Regions from separate parts of the Kitasatospora sp. NBC_01246 genome, predicted to be linked through region 2. Evidence: predicted binding sites of a transcription regulator. Region 2 holds the regulator's gene; the other holds the start of a gene.

Region 1 (7,823 bases), 1.1 Mb from region 2:
GCGGATCCAGCTGGCGCCGATCTTCCGGCGCAGCGCCTTGACGTGGCTGTCCACGGTGCGGGTGCCGGACGCGTCCGTCCAGTCCCAGACCTCGGCCAGCAGTTGCTCGCGGGTGAGTACCGCCCGCGGCTGTGCGGCCAGGCAGGCGAGCAGGTCGAACTCGGTCGGCGTCAGGTGGACGTCGCCCGAGGCCAGCCGGACCCGGCGCTGCACGTGGTCGATCTCCAACTCGCCGAAGCGCAGCGAGCCGAGCGCCGGTGTACGGGCCGCCTGCTGGGCACGCTCGACGCGGCGCAGCAGGACGTTGACCCGGGCCGCCAGCTCCCGCATCGAGAACGGCTTGGTCATGTAGTCGTCGGCGCCCACGCCGAGGCCGACCAGGAGGTCCGTCTCGTCGTCACGCGCGGTCAGCATCAGGACCGGTACCGGGCGTTGGGCCTGGATCCGGCGGCACACCTCAAGGCCGTCGAAGCCGGGCAGCATGATGTCGAGCACGACCAGGTCGGGCTGCCAGGTGTGGAACCCGTCGACCGCGCCCGGGCCGTCGTGGGCCACGGCGACCTTGAAGCCCTCCGCGCCCAGCCGGGCCGCGATCGACTCGGCGATCGTGGGCTCGTCCTCCACCACCAGCACTCTGCGCTGGCTGCTCACCGTGCCGCCGCTGTTCTGGTTGTCCTGCTGAATTTCTGTCACGGTCACGCCACCGCCCCCAGGGCTGCGGGCCGGCCACCTGTGGGGATGGCGAGGCTCCGCTCGTAGTCTTGTTCCGTCGTGGACTGTGCCGGGTCCGCCGTCCCGTAGCGCGTGCGGAGTCGGAGGACAGGTGTGGACTGCCCACCGCTCCCGCACACTTCGCAGCGTACGGACACCCGGTGCTTCCCGGCAGGTGGACCGGATGTTTCCGGCCCGTGGGCCGGCCGTCCGGCCGCCCGTCGGACCCACTCGGAAGTGGGCACGGGCCAGTACCTTACCCGCCGATTTTTCACTGCGTAACGGTACGTATGCACTCCAGTTGACGACAAGCCGCCGGTCAGAGCCGCTACTCGTGCGTAGACGGAGTGCAGGTCTGTACCAATCGTGGAGTCGCGCGCCACATGATGTTCACGGGGTATTCCCAGCTGGCTCCCAGGACCCCGAAGTACCGTGGTCACGACAAGTCGCACAGGCGGGATTTCCGGCGCGCGCCGGTACGTTGAGCACCGGACGGGGGCCGGAGGCTGCGGGTCTGGAGCGGAGGCGGCATGGCGGAGCTGCGGAGGAACGCTGTGGTGAGCGGGCCGCGTCCGGGGCCGCCGTACGGGATGCTCCGGTTCGGCCTGCGGACCGGCCTGGCCGCCTGGGTGCTCGCCCGGGTGCCGACGCCCCGGCGCAACCCCTTCGCGCTCGGCTACCTCGCCGTGGTCGTGGCCACCACCACCTTCGCCGGGCTGGCCGACCCGGGCCTCGTGCTCCGGCTGCAGGAGGCCTCCAGCTCGGACGGGCACAACCTGGTCCACCACCCGCTGCGCGCCCTGCTGTTCAGCGGCTTCTGGGTGGCCGGGACGATCTGGATGCCCTACCTCTGGGCCTTCGCCTTCACCGTCGCGCCGCTGGAGCGCCGGGTGGGCGCCGTCCGGGCCGCGGCGGTCTTCGGGATCGGGCACGTCACGGCGACGGTGCTCTCCCAGTCGGTGGTGATCACCGCCGTGGCGACCGGCCGGATGGAGCCCCGCGCGCTGGACTGCCTGGACATCGGGGTCAGCTACGGCGTGCTGGTCAGTCTCGGTGCGCTGGCCGGGCTGCTGCCGCCGCGCGGGCGGCTGCTCGCGCTCGGCGGCGCCGCCGTCCTGGTCGCCGAGCAGATCGCCGGCGACCGGGACCTGGTGACCGGGGTCGGCCACCCGGTGGCGCTGCTGACCGGGGTCGCGCTCTGGCGCTGGCTGCGGAACGGGCCCGGCCCCCGGTGGCGGCGCCCGGAGGCGGCGGCCGTCGGCGCCACGGGCCCGGCGCAGGCCCAGGGGGCGACCGCCCTGCTGGACCGCGCGTGACTCCCGGGTGCTCCCGGGGGGCGGTGTGCGCCCCCATGAGGCGTTTTTGACACCCCTTCCCGGACCCCTTCTTGTTCGCTCCCGGCGAACAGGACGGGGGGAACATTCCATGGCCGCGAAACCTTAGTCAGGTCAACTCAACTTCGCTGACTGGGGAGAGATCATGGCATCGACGTCCACTCCGCTCACCCTGCCCGTACTGCCGCTCGACGACGAGGTCGTGCTCCCGGGCATGGTCGTCCCGCTGGACCTCAAGGACACCGAGGTGCGTGCCGCGGTCGAGGCCGCGCGGGCCGCGGCCGCCGGCGCCGGCAAGCCCCAGGTGCTGCTGGTGCCGCGGGTGGACGGCTCGTACGCGGCGGTCGGCACCCTCGCCACCGTCGAGCAGGTCGGGCGGCTGGCCGACGGGGAGCCGGCCGCGCTGGTCCGCGCCGTGCGCCGGGTCCGGATCGGCGTCGGCACCACCGGGCCCGGCGCCGCGCTCTGGGTGGAGACCACACCGTTCCGGGAGTCCTCGGAGGGCACGCCGGTGGCCGGCCGCGCCGCCGAGCTGGTCAGGGAGTACAAGGTGCTCTCCACCCAGTGGCTGCGCAAGCGCGGCGCCTGGCAGATCGTCGACCGGGTGGCCCAGATCGAGGGCGTCGGCGAGCTGGCCGACAACATCGGCTACGCGTCCTTCGTCACCGCGGAGCAGAAGCTCAAGGTGCTGCTGGAGGCCGACCAGGTGGCCCGCCTGGAGTACGCCCTCACCCTGCTGCGCGACCACCTCGCCGAGGAGGAGGTCAACGACACCATCCGCAAGGACGTCGAGGAGGGCGTGGCCAAGCAGCAGAAGGAGTTCCTGCTCCGCCGCCAGCTGGAGGCCGTCCGCAAGGAGCTGGCCGAGCTGAACGGCGACCCGGCCGACGAGGAGGGCGACTACCGCGCCCGGGTCGAGGCCGCCGACCTGCCCGGGAAGGTCCGCGAGGCCGCGCTGAAGGAGGTCGACAAGCTGGAGCGGGCGTCCGACCAGTCGCCCGAAGGCTCCTGGATCCGCACCTGGCTGGACACCGTCCTGGAGCTGCCCTGGAACGAGCGCACCGAGGACGCCTACGACATCGCCGGCGCCCGCGCCGTGCTGGACGCGGACCACTCCGGCCTCGGGGACGTCAAGGACCGGATCGTCGAGTACCTGGCCGTCCGCAAGCGCCGGGCCGACCAGGGGCTCGGCCTGGTCGGCGGCCGCCGCGGCGGTGCGGTGCTGGCCCTGGTCGGCCCGCCCGGCGTCGGCAAGACCTCGCTGGGCGAGTCGGTGGCCAGGGCGATGGGCCGCACCTTCGTCCGGGTGGCGCTCGGCGGCGTCCGGGACGAGGCGGAGATCCGCGGCCACCGGCGCACCTACGTCGGCGCGCTGCCCGGCCGCCTGGTGCGCGCCATCAAGGAGGCCGGTTCGATGAACCCGGTCGTCCTGCTCGACGAGATCGACAAGGTCGGCTCCGACTACCGGGGGGACCCGGCGGCCGCCCTGCTGGAGGTGCTGGACCCGGCGCAGAACCACACCTTCCGGGACCACTACCTGGAGGTCGAGCTGGACCTCTCGGACGTGGTCTTCCTCGCCACCGCCAACGTGCTGGAGGCCATCCCGGAGGCGCTGCTCGACCGGATGGAGCTGGTCCGGCTGGACGGCTACACCGAGGACGAGAAGGTCGTCATCGCCCGGGACCACCTGCTCCCGCGCCAGCTGGAGAAGGCCGGGCTGACGAGCGAGGAGGTCTCCGTCGAGGAGGAGGCGCTGCGCAAGCTCGCCGGGGAGTACACCCGCGAGGCCGGCGTCCGCACCCTCGAACGCTCGATCGCCCGGGTACTGCGCAAGATCGCCGCGCAGGCCGAGCTGGGCGAGCGCGAGCTGCCCGCCGCGATCGGCGCGGGCGAGCTGCGCGCGCTGATCGGCCGGCCGCACCACGTCCCGGAGGCGGCCCAGGAGCCCGCCGAGCGGCGGACCGCCGTACCGGGTGTGGCGACCGGCCTGGCGGTGACGGGCGCCGGCGGTGACGTCCTGTACATCGAGGCCTCGCTGGCGGACGCCGAGACGGGCGGCACCGGGCTCACCCTCACCGGGCAGCTGGGCGACGTGATGAAGGAGTCCGCGCACATCGCGCTCTCCTACCTGCGCTCGCGCGGCGCCGAGCTGGAGCTGCCGGTCACCTCGCTGCGCGACCGCGGCGTGCACCTGCACGTCCCCGCCGGGGCCGTCCCCAAGGACGGGCCGAGCGCCGGCATCACCATGACCACCGCCCTGGCGTCACTCCTCTCCGGCCGCCGGGTGCGCACGGACGTGGCGATGACGGGTGAGGTGTCGCTGACCGGGCGGGTGCTGCCGATCGGCGGGGTGAAGCAGAAGCTGCTCGCCGCCGACCGGGCCGGGGTCAGCACGGTGATCATCCCCAAGCGCAACGAGGCCGACCTGGACGACGTCCCGGCCGAGGTGCTGGAGCGGCTCACCGTCCACCCGGTGGCGGACGTGCGGGAGGTGCTGGAGCTGGCCCTGGAGCCGGCCGAGGTGCTGGTCGCCGCCTGACGGCGGGACGGGAACGGGCGGCGGCCCGGCGGAGCGCGCTGCTCCCGCCGGGCCGCCTTCCCGCCGATTCCGTCGGAGGGAGCGTCGGCGGGCCCCGTGCGAAACTGCGAAGATGCCGTCCCCCACTCAGCGCGCCCTGGCCAAGGTGCCGGCGGGGCTGCGCCCGTTCCTGGTCAGGCACCGCAGGCTGGTGAAGGTCCTGCTGGTCGGGGGGACGTGCTTCGTTCTGACAACAGTGATCAACTTCTCACTGAAATTCACCCTTTTGGAGCACAAACCGGTGGTGGCGCTCACCATCGCGACCGTGGTGGCCACCACCGTCTCCTACGTGCTCAACCGCCGGTGGTCCTTCCGGGCCCGCGGCCACCGGCGTGAGGTGCTGCTGTTCCTGCTCGTCAGCGTGGTGGCGATCGGCGTCAACGACCTCCCGCTGATCGTCTCGCGCTACGTCCTGGACCTGCGCGAGCCGCAGGTGACGCCCTTCACCCAGGAGGTGGCCGACTTCCTGAGCGGCATGGTCCTCGGCACCTTCGTCGCGATGCTCTTCCGCTTCTGGGCGATGCAGCGCTGGGTCTTCACGCGCTTCCCCGAGCCCGTCGCCCCCCGCGTGGAGCAGCCGCAGCGGATCCCGTAGCGGCCCGGCGCGGCGGGGCGCCGGAGCGGCCGATCCGGCGCCCCAGGGCCCGGCGGGAGCGCCCGGCCGAACGCGGTTACGCTGCAGACACCGGTCCGAACTGCGGGACCCGCCCACCGGCGGGGCGGGCGGAAGCTGAGCGGGGTGAGCGCGATGCGCGAGACGGACGGCCGCCGGGCCGGGCCGGCCAGCCAGCAGGGCATGCGGCGGGCCAATCTGGCGCTGGTGCTCGGCGTGATCGCGCGGGCCCCGCGCTCGCGCGCGGAGGTCGCCGCGGAGAGCGGGCTGACGAGGGCGGCGGTGTCCTCGCTCGCCGAGGAGCTGATCGCGGCCCGGCTGGTGGTCGAGGAGGGTCCGGCGGCGCCCAGCGGCAAGGTCGGCCGGCCCGGGACGGCCCTGGGGCTCAACCCCGAGGGACCGGCGGGTCTGGGCGCCGAGATCGGGGTCGAGCACCTCGGCGCCTGCGTGGTCGACCTGCGCGGCGAGGTCCGCGCCTGGCACCGTCAGGAGATCCGCAACCGGGACCGGCGGCCCGCCGCCGTGATGGCCGACCTGGCCGAACTGCTGCGCCGGGCGGTCGTCGACGCGGGGCTGCGCCCGGCCGGGCTGATGCTCGCGGTGCCCGGCCTGGTCGGCGACGGCGACGGGGTGCTCCAGCGCGCCGCCAACCTGGGCTGGCAGGACGTGCCGCTGGCCGCCGAGCTGCGGCCGGCGCTGCGCGCGGCCGGCGCGCAGGGCCTGGCCGAGCTGCCGGTCGAGGCCGAGAACGAGGCCAACCTGGGCGGGCTCGCCGAGCTCTGGCTGGGCGGCGCCCCGGATCACTTCCTGCACGTCTCGGCCGAGGCCGGGGTCGGCTCGGCGATCGTGGTCGGCGGCCGGCTGATGCGTGGGGCGCACGGCTACGCCGGAGAGCTGGGGCACGTGCCGGTCCACCCGGACGGACCGCGCTGCGCCTGCGGGGCGCACGGCTGCCTGGAGCAGTACGCGGGGGAGGCGGCGGTGCTGCGGGCGGCGGGGCTGGAGGGGATCCGGGGCGACTGGGTCGCCCTGCTCGCCGAGCGGGCCGGGGCCGGGGACGAGGAGGTCCGCGGGGCGCTGGACGGGGCCGGGTCGGCCCTGGGGATCGCCTCGGCCGGGGCGGTCAACCTGCTCGACCCGGCCGAGGTGGTGCTGGGCGGCGGCTACGCCCGGCTGGCGCCCTGGCTGCTGCCGGGGATGCGGGCCGAGCTGGCGGCCCGGGTGACCGTCCGCCCCTGGACGGAGGAGCGGCTGGCGGTTTCCCGGCTGGGCCGGCGCGGGCCGCTGCTGGGGGCGGCGGTCGGCGTGGTCCGGGCGATCGTCGCGGACCCGGGCCGGCTCGACGGGTAGGGGCGGTGTCGGGCCGGCCCGGGCGGTGCGGTGGGGCTACCCGGCGGGCAGCTCGCGGCCCCCGCGCGGCCGGCGCAGCACGGCGGCGAAGGTGACGGCGACGCCGACCAGTGCCCAGACCAGCAGCACGAGCAGCGGCATGGTGAGGTTGGTCGCGCCGAAGTAGGCGATCGAGCGGGCCGCGTCGGTGCCGGCGCCGTTCGGGATCCAGGCGCCGATGGCCCGCCAGAACGGGGGCACCATCGGTGGCGGGAAGACCCCTCCCGCGCTGGGGTTGCCGAGCACCACGAAGATCAGTACCGCGACGCCGATCCCGATGATGTCGAAGAGGCACTGCAGCGCCATGGTGAACGCGCCGACCGTGAACACCACCAGGGCGCCCAGCGCGGCGAGCCCCCAGGACGAGCCGGGCAGGGCGTTCAGCGCAGGTCCGACGATCACCGCCCCGCCGATGCCGGCCGCGATCGAGTACAGCGCGAGGGCGGCGAGCCGGATGGCCGCCCGGTAGGCGTTGGCGGGTTTCGCCCCGGCGCTGACGCCGAGGATCGAGGCGACCAGGTAGCCGCCGACGCACCAGCCGATCACCAGGTAGAAGGAGGACAGGCCGTTGGTGTCGCCCTTGGCCAGCGGGATGGTGTCGACGGTGCGCACCGTCCGGCCCTGGGTCTGGTCCACCGCGGTGACGATGGTCTGGGCGGCCCGGGCGGCGGCCGGGCCGCGGGCGTTGGCGACCAGCAGGGTGTCCTCGGTGCCGGCCGGGTCCACCACCAGCGCGGCGTAGAGCTTCTGGTCCTTGATCCGGGCGGTGGCGGTCTCCGCGTCGGGCGCGGTGGAGGCCCGTACCGCGTTGTCGGGCACCCCCTCCAGCGCCTCGACCAGCTTGGGGGAGACCTGCGGCGGCGCGACCACCGCGATCGAGAGCTCGTGCGGGGTGGGGCTGTGCAGCGCCCCGACGTACGAGGTGATGAAGCCGAGCTGGAGGAGGAGGACGGCGATCACCAGCAGCGCCGCGCGCGGGGTGACCGCCCCCTTCAGTTCGGCGACGAGTCCTGGCCTCGGTCCCTGCCCTGGGGTGGTCATCCACATCTCCTTGCGTATCGGGAAAAACGGATACTTCATACCATCAAGTAGTTGGCTTTCCCGATTTCCCGCGCCGTATGTGGGGGCACTGTGCTGCGGGATACTTGCGCGGTGAGTGCGGCGAATGACGAGGAACCCCTGCTGGCGGTGGAGCGCG
Region 2 (7,823 bases):
GATGCCCCGCCCGCCCGAGCGCTCCGGCGGCGCCGTCTACATCGAGGGCCACGTCCACATCCGCCAGCGCATCTCCCAACTGGTCGCCGACTGCCGGACGGAGGTCCTCACCGCCCAGCCGGGCCACCGCCCGGCCGACGCCCTGAAGATCGCGCTCCTCCAGGACCTCCGGCTGCTGCAGCGCGGCTGCTCGCTGCGCACCGTCTACCAGCCGGTCGCGGTCTCCGACCCGGCCGCGCTCGCCTACGCGGACGAGGTCACCCGGCACGGCTCGCAGATCCGGATCCTGGACGAGCCGTTCCAGCGCCTGTTCGTCTTCGACCGCTCGGTCGCGGTGATCTCCGCCAACGAGGACCACAGCACCGCCGCCTTCATCTCCGACCCGGCCGCGATCGCCTTCCTGGTCGGCGCCTTCGAACGCGACTGGGCCCGGGCCGACCCCACCGACTGGGCCGGCACCCTCGCCCGGGGCGTCGCGCAGGAGGCCCCCGACCGGGTCGGCCGACTGCTCGCCAAGGGCCTCACCCAGCGCACCGTCGCCACCCGGCTGGGCCTCAGCGAGCGCACCGTGGCCGCGCACATCTCCCGGCTGCGCGAGCGCCACGGCGCGCAGACCCTGTTCCAGCTCGGCTGGCTGATGCGGGGCGGCCGCGATGACTGACGCCGCGATGACTGAGGCCGCGATGACCGAGGCCCCGCTGCCGGACGCCGACGCCCGCGAGCTGTACCGGACCATCCTGCGCGAGGGCGGCCGGCTGCCGATCGCCGAGGTGAGCGCCCAGGACGCCCGGTCGGTCCGGCAGCTGACCGACGTCGGGCTGCTCACACCGCGCTACGCGGACGGCGTGTACAGCGTGGTGAACCCGCGTGCCGTCGGCGAGCGGATCGGGGCCGGGCTGCGCGAGGAGGGGGCGCGCCTGCTGGCCCGGGCTGCGCTCGTCCCGGAGCTGATCGACGACCTGACGAAGGCCTACGACGCCGCGCCCGGCCGGGAGGACCGCACCGGCGGCGCCCGGCGGATCACCGGCATGGGGCAGATCCGCCACCTGATCTCACAGCTCGCCGACGAGCACCACCGCGAGGCCTGGGCGGCCCAGCCCGGCGGAGCCCGGCCGGCCGCCCACATGCGGGACGCGCTGGAGCACACCCGCCGCTACCTCGCCCGCGGCGGCACCATGCGCACGATCTACGAGGCGAGCGCCCGCCTCGACGCGCCGACGGTCGAGTACGCGGCGGCGTCGGCCCGGCTCGGCAGCCCGATCCGCACCCTGGCCGCGCCGTTCAGGCGGGTGCTGATCTTCGACCGCAGGGTGGCGCTGATCCCGGCCGCGCCGGACAACACCAGCGCGGCCCTGGTGGAGGACTCCGCGACGGTCGCCTTCCTGGTGGACGTGTTCGAGCAGCAGTGGCGCCAGGCGGAGGGGGTGAACTGGTCGGCGCTGGCCGCCGGCGCCACCGAGCCGGCGGTGCACGACCAGATCGGCCGGCTGCTGTCGCAGGGGCTGACGCAGCGGACGATCGCCGGCCGGCTGGGGCTGAGCGAGCGGACGGTGGCCGGTCACATCTCGCGCCTGCGCGAGCTCTACGACGCGGAGACGCTCTTCCAGCTCGGCTGGCAGATGCGGGGAGCCCGGCCGGGGGAGTCCGATGGGTGAGCCGGGGTCAGCCGGTCGCCGCGCCGGTCGGCCAGTAGCCGGTCGGACCGACCACCGGGGGCTGCTGGCGCGGGATGCTGAACTGGTCGCCGGGGGCGGTCCAGAAACCCTCGCGCAGCGAGAGCGCCATGCCGGCCCAGTCGAGGGCGGTCTCCACGGTGTGGTGGAGGGCCTCCTGCGACCAGGTGTCGTCGAAGACCAGCGGCAGCACCGGGGCGACCTGCTCGATGGTGGCGATCAGCGGGTTGTGCGTGATCGCCTCGTCCACCAGCAGGACGATCGGCTTGCGCAGCGCCGACGCCCAGCCCAGCTCCAGGCTCACACCGGCGGAGAGCGGCGCACCGACGTAGGCGAAGACCAGGTCGGCGGACTGCAGCGCCCGGAAGTCCGACGGCACCCGGGGCTCGGGGGCCCGGCCGGCAATCGTCCAGGCGTCACTGTGGTGGGCGCTGTACACGGCGGCACCGCTGCGCAGGAGCGTGGTGCGAAGTGTCGTCAGCCGCGTCCGGCTGGCCAGGGTCACCACGCTGTCCGCCGGGCCGGTCAACCGCATCAGCGGCGCGGCCAGGAACACACGTGCACGCCGGCCCTCGGGGGCCTGGCTGTCGTGGTGACGCAGGTAGGGCTCGGTCATGTCGACTCCGGGGGAAGGCCGACCGGATTGGGGGACGGTGCCGGCAGGCGTTGAGAGTAGTTGCTGCTTCAGGTGGATCCAGTGCCCTGTGGTGAGGAAGAATTGACCGTACAGCAACAGGTTTTTGACCTGGTGCTGGACCATCGGGGGCGAACTGATCGTCTATCAGTGGTCACGCTCGCGTCCAGGTTTCTGCCCTGTCATCTGGCTGCCTGGCAGGGAGATGACGCCGCCGGGGGACAACGGGGAGGTGACACCACAACTCGGCGTGCGGCATCATGTGGACTCCAGTGCTATTAGTTCGGCTAGAGCAACTTTCGGAAAGGGAGTGGGCTGGTGTCCCGTATGTCCAGGCTTGTGCGCAAGGTCGTGCTTCCGATTGCCATCGCGGCCGGAGCTTTGGCCGGTGTCTGCGTCCTGTCAAACGGTACGCAGCCGCAGGTGGACGCAGGTGCCGGGGATTCCCGCGCCAAGGCCGCCGTTTACCTCGTCGCCAATGACATGAACTGGGGCTGACCGCTCCCTGTCATAGCGGACGTTCGAGTGCCGAAAGGCTCCAGGCGCGGGCGCCCGCCGCCGTTCGGGGCCCTCACTCCGGCCGGTGCTGCGCGGCCCGGCCGAGGACGTAGCCCAGCTGGAACAGGGAATCGACGTTGTAGTCCTCCCGCATCTCGGCGATATGTCGCGCCAGCGTGCGCTCGCTGATGCCGAGTCTGCGGGCGATGACCCGATGGTTCGTACCGGAAAGAAGCAGGTCGATGATCGTCTGGCGCAGCCGGGAGACCACCTGCTGCGGGACGGTGGTGTCGCCGTCGAACTCCAGCGCCCGGCCCCAGTTCCGCTCGAATACCTCTTCCACCAGATATTTGATGACCGCCGGATCGTGGATGAAAGCGGCCAGGTCGTCATCGCCCACCGGAATTACCGCGAGCCGCCGGTCGACAATGATGAGGCGGGCATAGGGCTCGTCCAGGGTGCGAAACTGATAACCCTCCTTCGCCAGCCGGGACACGTATTCGCGGGTGGGCTGGTGGTATCGGGTGCTCGCGTTGTAGATCGTGCGCATCGAAGCGCCCTGCTGCAGGCTCTTGAGGTCCCGTTCCATTCCCGCGGCGAGCAGCTCGGGCGGGCGGGGGCCGCCCGGCTGCATGGCGAGGCCCTCGGTCATCCCGGTGGCCATGCATTGCTGGAGGCGCTGATTGATGAGCGCTTTGCCCTGGACGTATTCGATGGGGCCGCCCGACTGGTCGGGGCTGTGAAAGGCGTCGGCCAATTCGCTGAGATCGGCCGGCAGGGCGACCGCGCGGGCCAGCAGGTCGAGGGCCTGGCGCTGCCAGGCGGAGCTCAGGCTGAAGGAGAGCTGGGCCGGGTCGACCGCGATGAGCGAGCCGGGTTCGTCACTGTCCGGAATGAGCAGACCGAGGTCCATGAGCTCGCGGAGCGCGGCGGTCTCGCCCGGGCCGGCGCCGATTGTCAGCCGGCCGTTGCCGTGGACGGTCCTGAGATAGAGCGAGCGGGCGTCGGCAGACAGTATTCGCGATCCGCCACCTGCGGAACCGGGCTGCTCTCGCCCACTCATCTTCGGCTCCCTGTCGTCGACCGGACAAGTAGTCAACGTTCTAAAGTCGGTTGTACCAGGCATCCTAGGTCGCGGTCACGGCCGGTAAGGACTGCCACCGACAGCTCTGCCTGCCAGGGGCACGCTCCGGTCCAGCACTCTCTCACAGACGACCGAGCCGCCGGCACCCCCCGATCAGGAGGGAGCCGGCGGCGGGTGCCGTGGTGGCGGGGTTACCGCTTGGGGCGCCAGACGACCAGTGCGCTGGACTGGCTCGGCGGCTGGTAGGGGACGAGATCCCGCCGGTAGGAGGCGTGGACGGCGGCCTCGCGCTGCTGGAGCGCGGAGGCGGCGCCTTCGAGCGAGTCGACCAGCTCGGTGATCCGCGACTGCAGTGCGGTGACCTGGTTCTCCAGCTCGATGATCCGCTTGATGCCGGCGAGGTTGATGCCCTCGTCCTGGGACAGCCGCTGCACCTCGCGCAGTTGCTGGATGTCGCGGCTGGAGTAGCGGCGGCCGCGGCCCGCGGTGCGGTCGGGACAGACCAGGCCGAGCCGGTCGTACTGGCGCAGGGTCTGCGGGTGCAGGCCGGAGAGCTCGGCGGCGACCGAGATCACGTAGACCGGGGTGTCCTCGGTGAGGACGTAGTGCGGCGGCGGTGCCGCACGGCGGGCACGCGGGGCGCCGCCGGGCAGGCCTTCGCCGATGCCGGGCCCGATCGGGCCGCTGTCGGGGGTCATCTGGTCGTCACGCTCCCTTCGCCGCCTTGAAGAGGGCGGCTCGCGGGTCGTCGGAGGCGGTGGCCTCGCGGTACTGCTCCAGGGCCGTCAGCGCGTCGCCGGTGACGTGCTGGGGCACCACGACCTCCACGGTGACCAGGAGGTCGCCCCGGGTGCCGTCCTTGCGGGTGGCGCCCTTGCCGCGGGCCCGCAGGGTGAGGCCGTTGGCGCTGCCCGGGGGCAGCCTGAGCTTCACCGAGGGGCCGTTGAGCGTCGGTACCTCGATGGTGCCGCCCAGAGCGGCTTCGGGGAAGGTCACCGGCACGGTCACCGTCAGGTTGTCGGCCTTGCGCCCGAAGACCGGGTGCGCGTCGACGTGCACGGTGACGTAGAGGTCGCCGGACTGGCCGCCGCGCTCGCCCTGGGCGCCCTTGCCCTTCAGCCGGATGCGCTGGGCGTCCTGGACGCCGGCCGGGATCCGGACCTGCATGGTGCGGGCCGAACTGGCCCGGCCGCTGCCGTGGCAGTCGGCGCACGGGTCGTCGACGATCATGCCGCGGCCGCGGCAGTCCCGGCACGGCTCGGACAGCGCGAAGGCGCCCTGGCCCCGGCTGACGGTGCCGGCGCCGACGCAGGTCGGGCAGACCCGCGGGGTGGTGCCGGCCTTGGCGCCGGTGCCGCTGCAGGTGCGGCAGGCGGCCTGGCTGGTCATCCGCAGCGGGACGGTCGCGCCGTCCACCGCCTCCTCGAAGGAGAGCGTCACCTCGGTCTCGACGTCCGCGCCGCGCCGCGGCTGGGCCTGCCGGCCGCCGCGGTTGAACAGGCCGCCGAAGACGTCGCCGATCCCGCCGCCGCCGGCGCCGCCGCCCTGGCTGCCGCTGAAGAGGTCGCCGAAGTCGAAGCTGTAGCTGCCCCCGCCGGGCCCGCCGGAGCGGAAGCCGCCGTTGGCGAAGAGCGTGCGTGCCTCGTCGTACTCCTTGCGGCGCTTCTCGTCCGACAGGACGTCATAGGCCTCGGAGATGTCCTTGAAGCGCTCTTCGGCCTTGGCGTCGCCCGTGTTCGCATCGGGGTGGAACTCGCGCGCCAGCTTGCGGTACGTCTTCTTGATCTCGGTGGCGGAGGCGTCCTTGGGCAGGCCGAGGACCTTGTAGTAGTCCTTCTCCACTCGCTCGCTCATGGCTGCCGCCACCTCCCGGAGTCAACAGGTAGGGATCCGGCGCGGGTGGGCCCGCCGGCCACGGATCCACCGGACTCCCCGCCGCGGGGAACCGGGTCAACGGATACGGCGCTGCGGAGCCGGCCGCCGTACTGGCCGGCGTACGACTCCGCAGCGCACGGGGTGTCAGCTGTCCGCGCCACCGTCAGCCTTGTCCGACTCCGCGGACTTCGCCGACTCGGCGTCCGGCGCGGAGGTGGTCTGGGTGCCCGGCTGGGGCTCCGCGACCGCCACCATCGCCGGGCGGATGATCCGCTCGCCGATCCGGTAGCCGGGCTGGAGGATCTGGACGCAGGTGTCCTCGGTGACGTCCGAGGAGTAGCTGTGCATCAGCGCCTCGTGCATGGTCGGGTCGAAGGGCTCGCCCTCCTTGCCGAACTGCTGGAGGCCCAGCTTGGCCACGACCGTCTCCAGCGACTCGGCGACGGACTTGAAGCCGCCCGTCACCTCGCCGTGCTCGCGGGCCCGGCCGATGTCGTCCAGCACCGGGATCAGGGACTCCAGGATGTTGGAGACCGCGATCTCGCGGACCGTCAGACGGTCCCGCTCGACCCGCTTGCGGTAGTTCTGGTACTCGGCCTGAAGGCGCTGGAGGTCGGCGGTCCGCTCGGCGAGCTGCTTGGCGGCGGCGTCGCCCGCGGCACCGGTGGTGTCACCGGCTGCCGCGGCCTCCTCGGCGGCCTCGATCACGGCCTCCTCGGCGGCGGAGTCGTCGCCGGGCTCAGCACCCTGCGGCTTCTCCGTCATGCCGCACCGCCCTTGGGCTTCTCGTCGTCCACGATCTCGGCGTCGACGACGTCGTCGTCCTTGGCGCCGGCGGCGTCACCGGCCGGCGCGGCACCGGCGGCGTCGGCGTTGGCGTAGAGCGCCTGGCCGAGCTTCTGGGCGGTGGTGGAGACCTTCTCGGAGGCCTCGCGGATGGCCGCGATGTCCTCGCCCTTCAGGGTCTCCTTGAGCTCGCCGATGGCGGTCTCGACCTCGGTCTTGACGTCGGCCGGGAGCTTCTCCGCGTTGTCCGCGATGAACTTCTCGGTCGAGTAGACGAGCTGCTCGGCCTGGTTGCGGGTCTCGACCGACTCGCGGCGCTTGTGGTCCTCCTCCGCGTACTGCTCGGCCTCGCGCATCATGCGCTCGATGTCGTCCTTCGGCAGCGCGGAGCCGCCGGTGACGGTCATCTTCTGCTCCTTGCCGGTGCCGAGGTCCTTGGCGCCGACGTGCATGATGCCGTTGGCGTCGATGTCGAAGGTGACCTCGATCTGGGGCAGGCCGCGGGGGGCCGGCGGGAGACCGGTCAGCTCGAACATGCCGAGCTTCTTGTTGTACGCGGCGATCTCGCGCTCGCCCTGGTAGACCTGGATCTGCACGGACGGCTGGTTGTCCTCGGCCGTGGTGAAGATCTCCGAGCGCTTGGTCGGGATCGTGGTGTTGCGCTCGATCAGCTTGGTCATGATGCCGCCCTTGGTCTCGATGCCGAGGGACAGCGGGGTGACGTCGAGCAGCAGGACGTCCTTGACCTCGCCCTTGAGGACACCGGCCTGGAGCGCGGCGCCGATCGCGACGACCTCGTCCGGGTTGACGCCCTTGTTGGCGTCCTTGCCGCCGGTCAGCTCGCGGACGAGCTCGGCGACGGCGGGCATCCGGGTCGAGCCGCCGACCAGGACCACGTGGTCGATCTCGGACAGCGCGATGCCGGCGTCCTTGATGACGTTGTGGAACGGGACCTTGCAGCGCTCCAGCAGGTCGGAGGTGAGCTGCTGGAACTGGGCGCGGGTGAGCTTCTCGTCCAGGTGCAGCGGGCCCTCGGCGGAGGCCGTGATGTAGGGCAGGTTGATCGAGGTCTCGGAGGACGAGGACAGCTCGATCTTGGCCTTCTCGGCGGCCTCGCGCAGACGCTGGAGGGCCATCTTGTCCTTGGACAGGTCCACGCCGTGGCCGGCCTGGAAGACCTTGACCAGGTGGTCGACGACCTTCTGGTCCCAGTCGTCACCACCGAGGTGGTTGTCACCGTTGGTGGCCTTCACCTCGACGACCCCGTCGCCGA

Evidence for each region. The regulator HspR, encoded in region 2, represses chaperone genes until heat shock. The targets are predictions, from matches to a motif close to TTGAGNNNNNNNNNCTCAA.
Region 1: lon (endopeptidase La) is a predicted target of HspR. The motif match lies at 2,150-2,168, and genes of this name have one in related genera.

What each region holds. Positions count from the first base shown of each region.
Region 1 covers NZ_CP108484.1:5,462,045-5,469,867, forward strand. The annotation lists gene OG618_RS23825 (response regulator transcription factor) at 1-693, opposite strand, end outside; gene OG618_RS23830 (rhomboid-like protein) at 1,269-2,027, shown strand; gene lon (endopeptidase La) at 2,191-4,584, shown strand; gene OG618_RS23840 (GtrA family protein) at 4,697-5,218, shown strand; gene OG618_RS23845 (ROK family transcriptional regulator) at 5,372-6,586, shown strand; gene OG618_RS23850 (ABC transporter permease) at 6,623-7,666, opposite strand; gene OG618_RS23855 (MarR family winged helix-turn-helix transcriptional regulator) at 7,778-7,823, shown strand, end outside.
Region 2 covers NZ_CP108484.1:4,313,388-4,321,210, reverse strand. The annotation lists gene OG618_RS19030 (LuxR C-terminal-related transcriptional regulator) at 1-661, shown strand, start outside; gene OG618_RS19025 (helix-turn-helix transcriptional regulator) at 669-1,655, shown strand; gene OG618_RS19020 (hypothetical protein) at 1,663-2,289, opposite strand; gene OG618_RS19015 (hypothetical protein) at 2,626-2,805, shown strand; gene OG618_RS19010 (helix-turn-helix domain-containing protein) at 2,879-3,868, opposite strand; gene OG618_RS19005 (heat shock protein transcriptional repressor HspR) at 4,081-4,587, opposite strand; gene dnaJ (molecular chaperone DnaJ) at 4,595-5,743, opposite strand; gene grpE (nucleotide exchange factor GrpE) at 5,909-6,529, opposite strand; gene dnaK (molecular chaperone DnaK) at 6,526-7,823, opposite strand, start outside.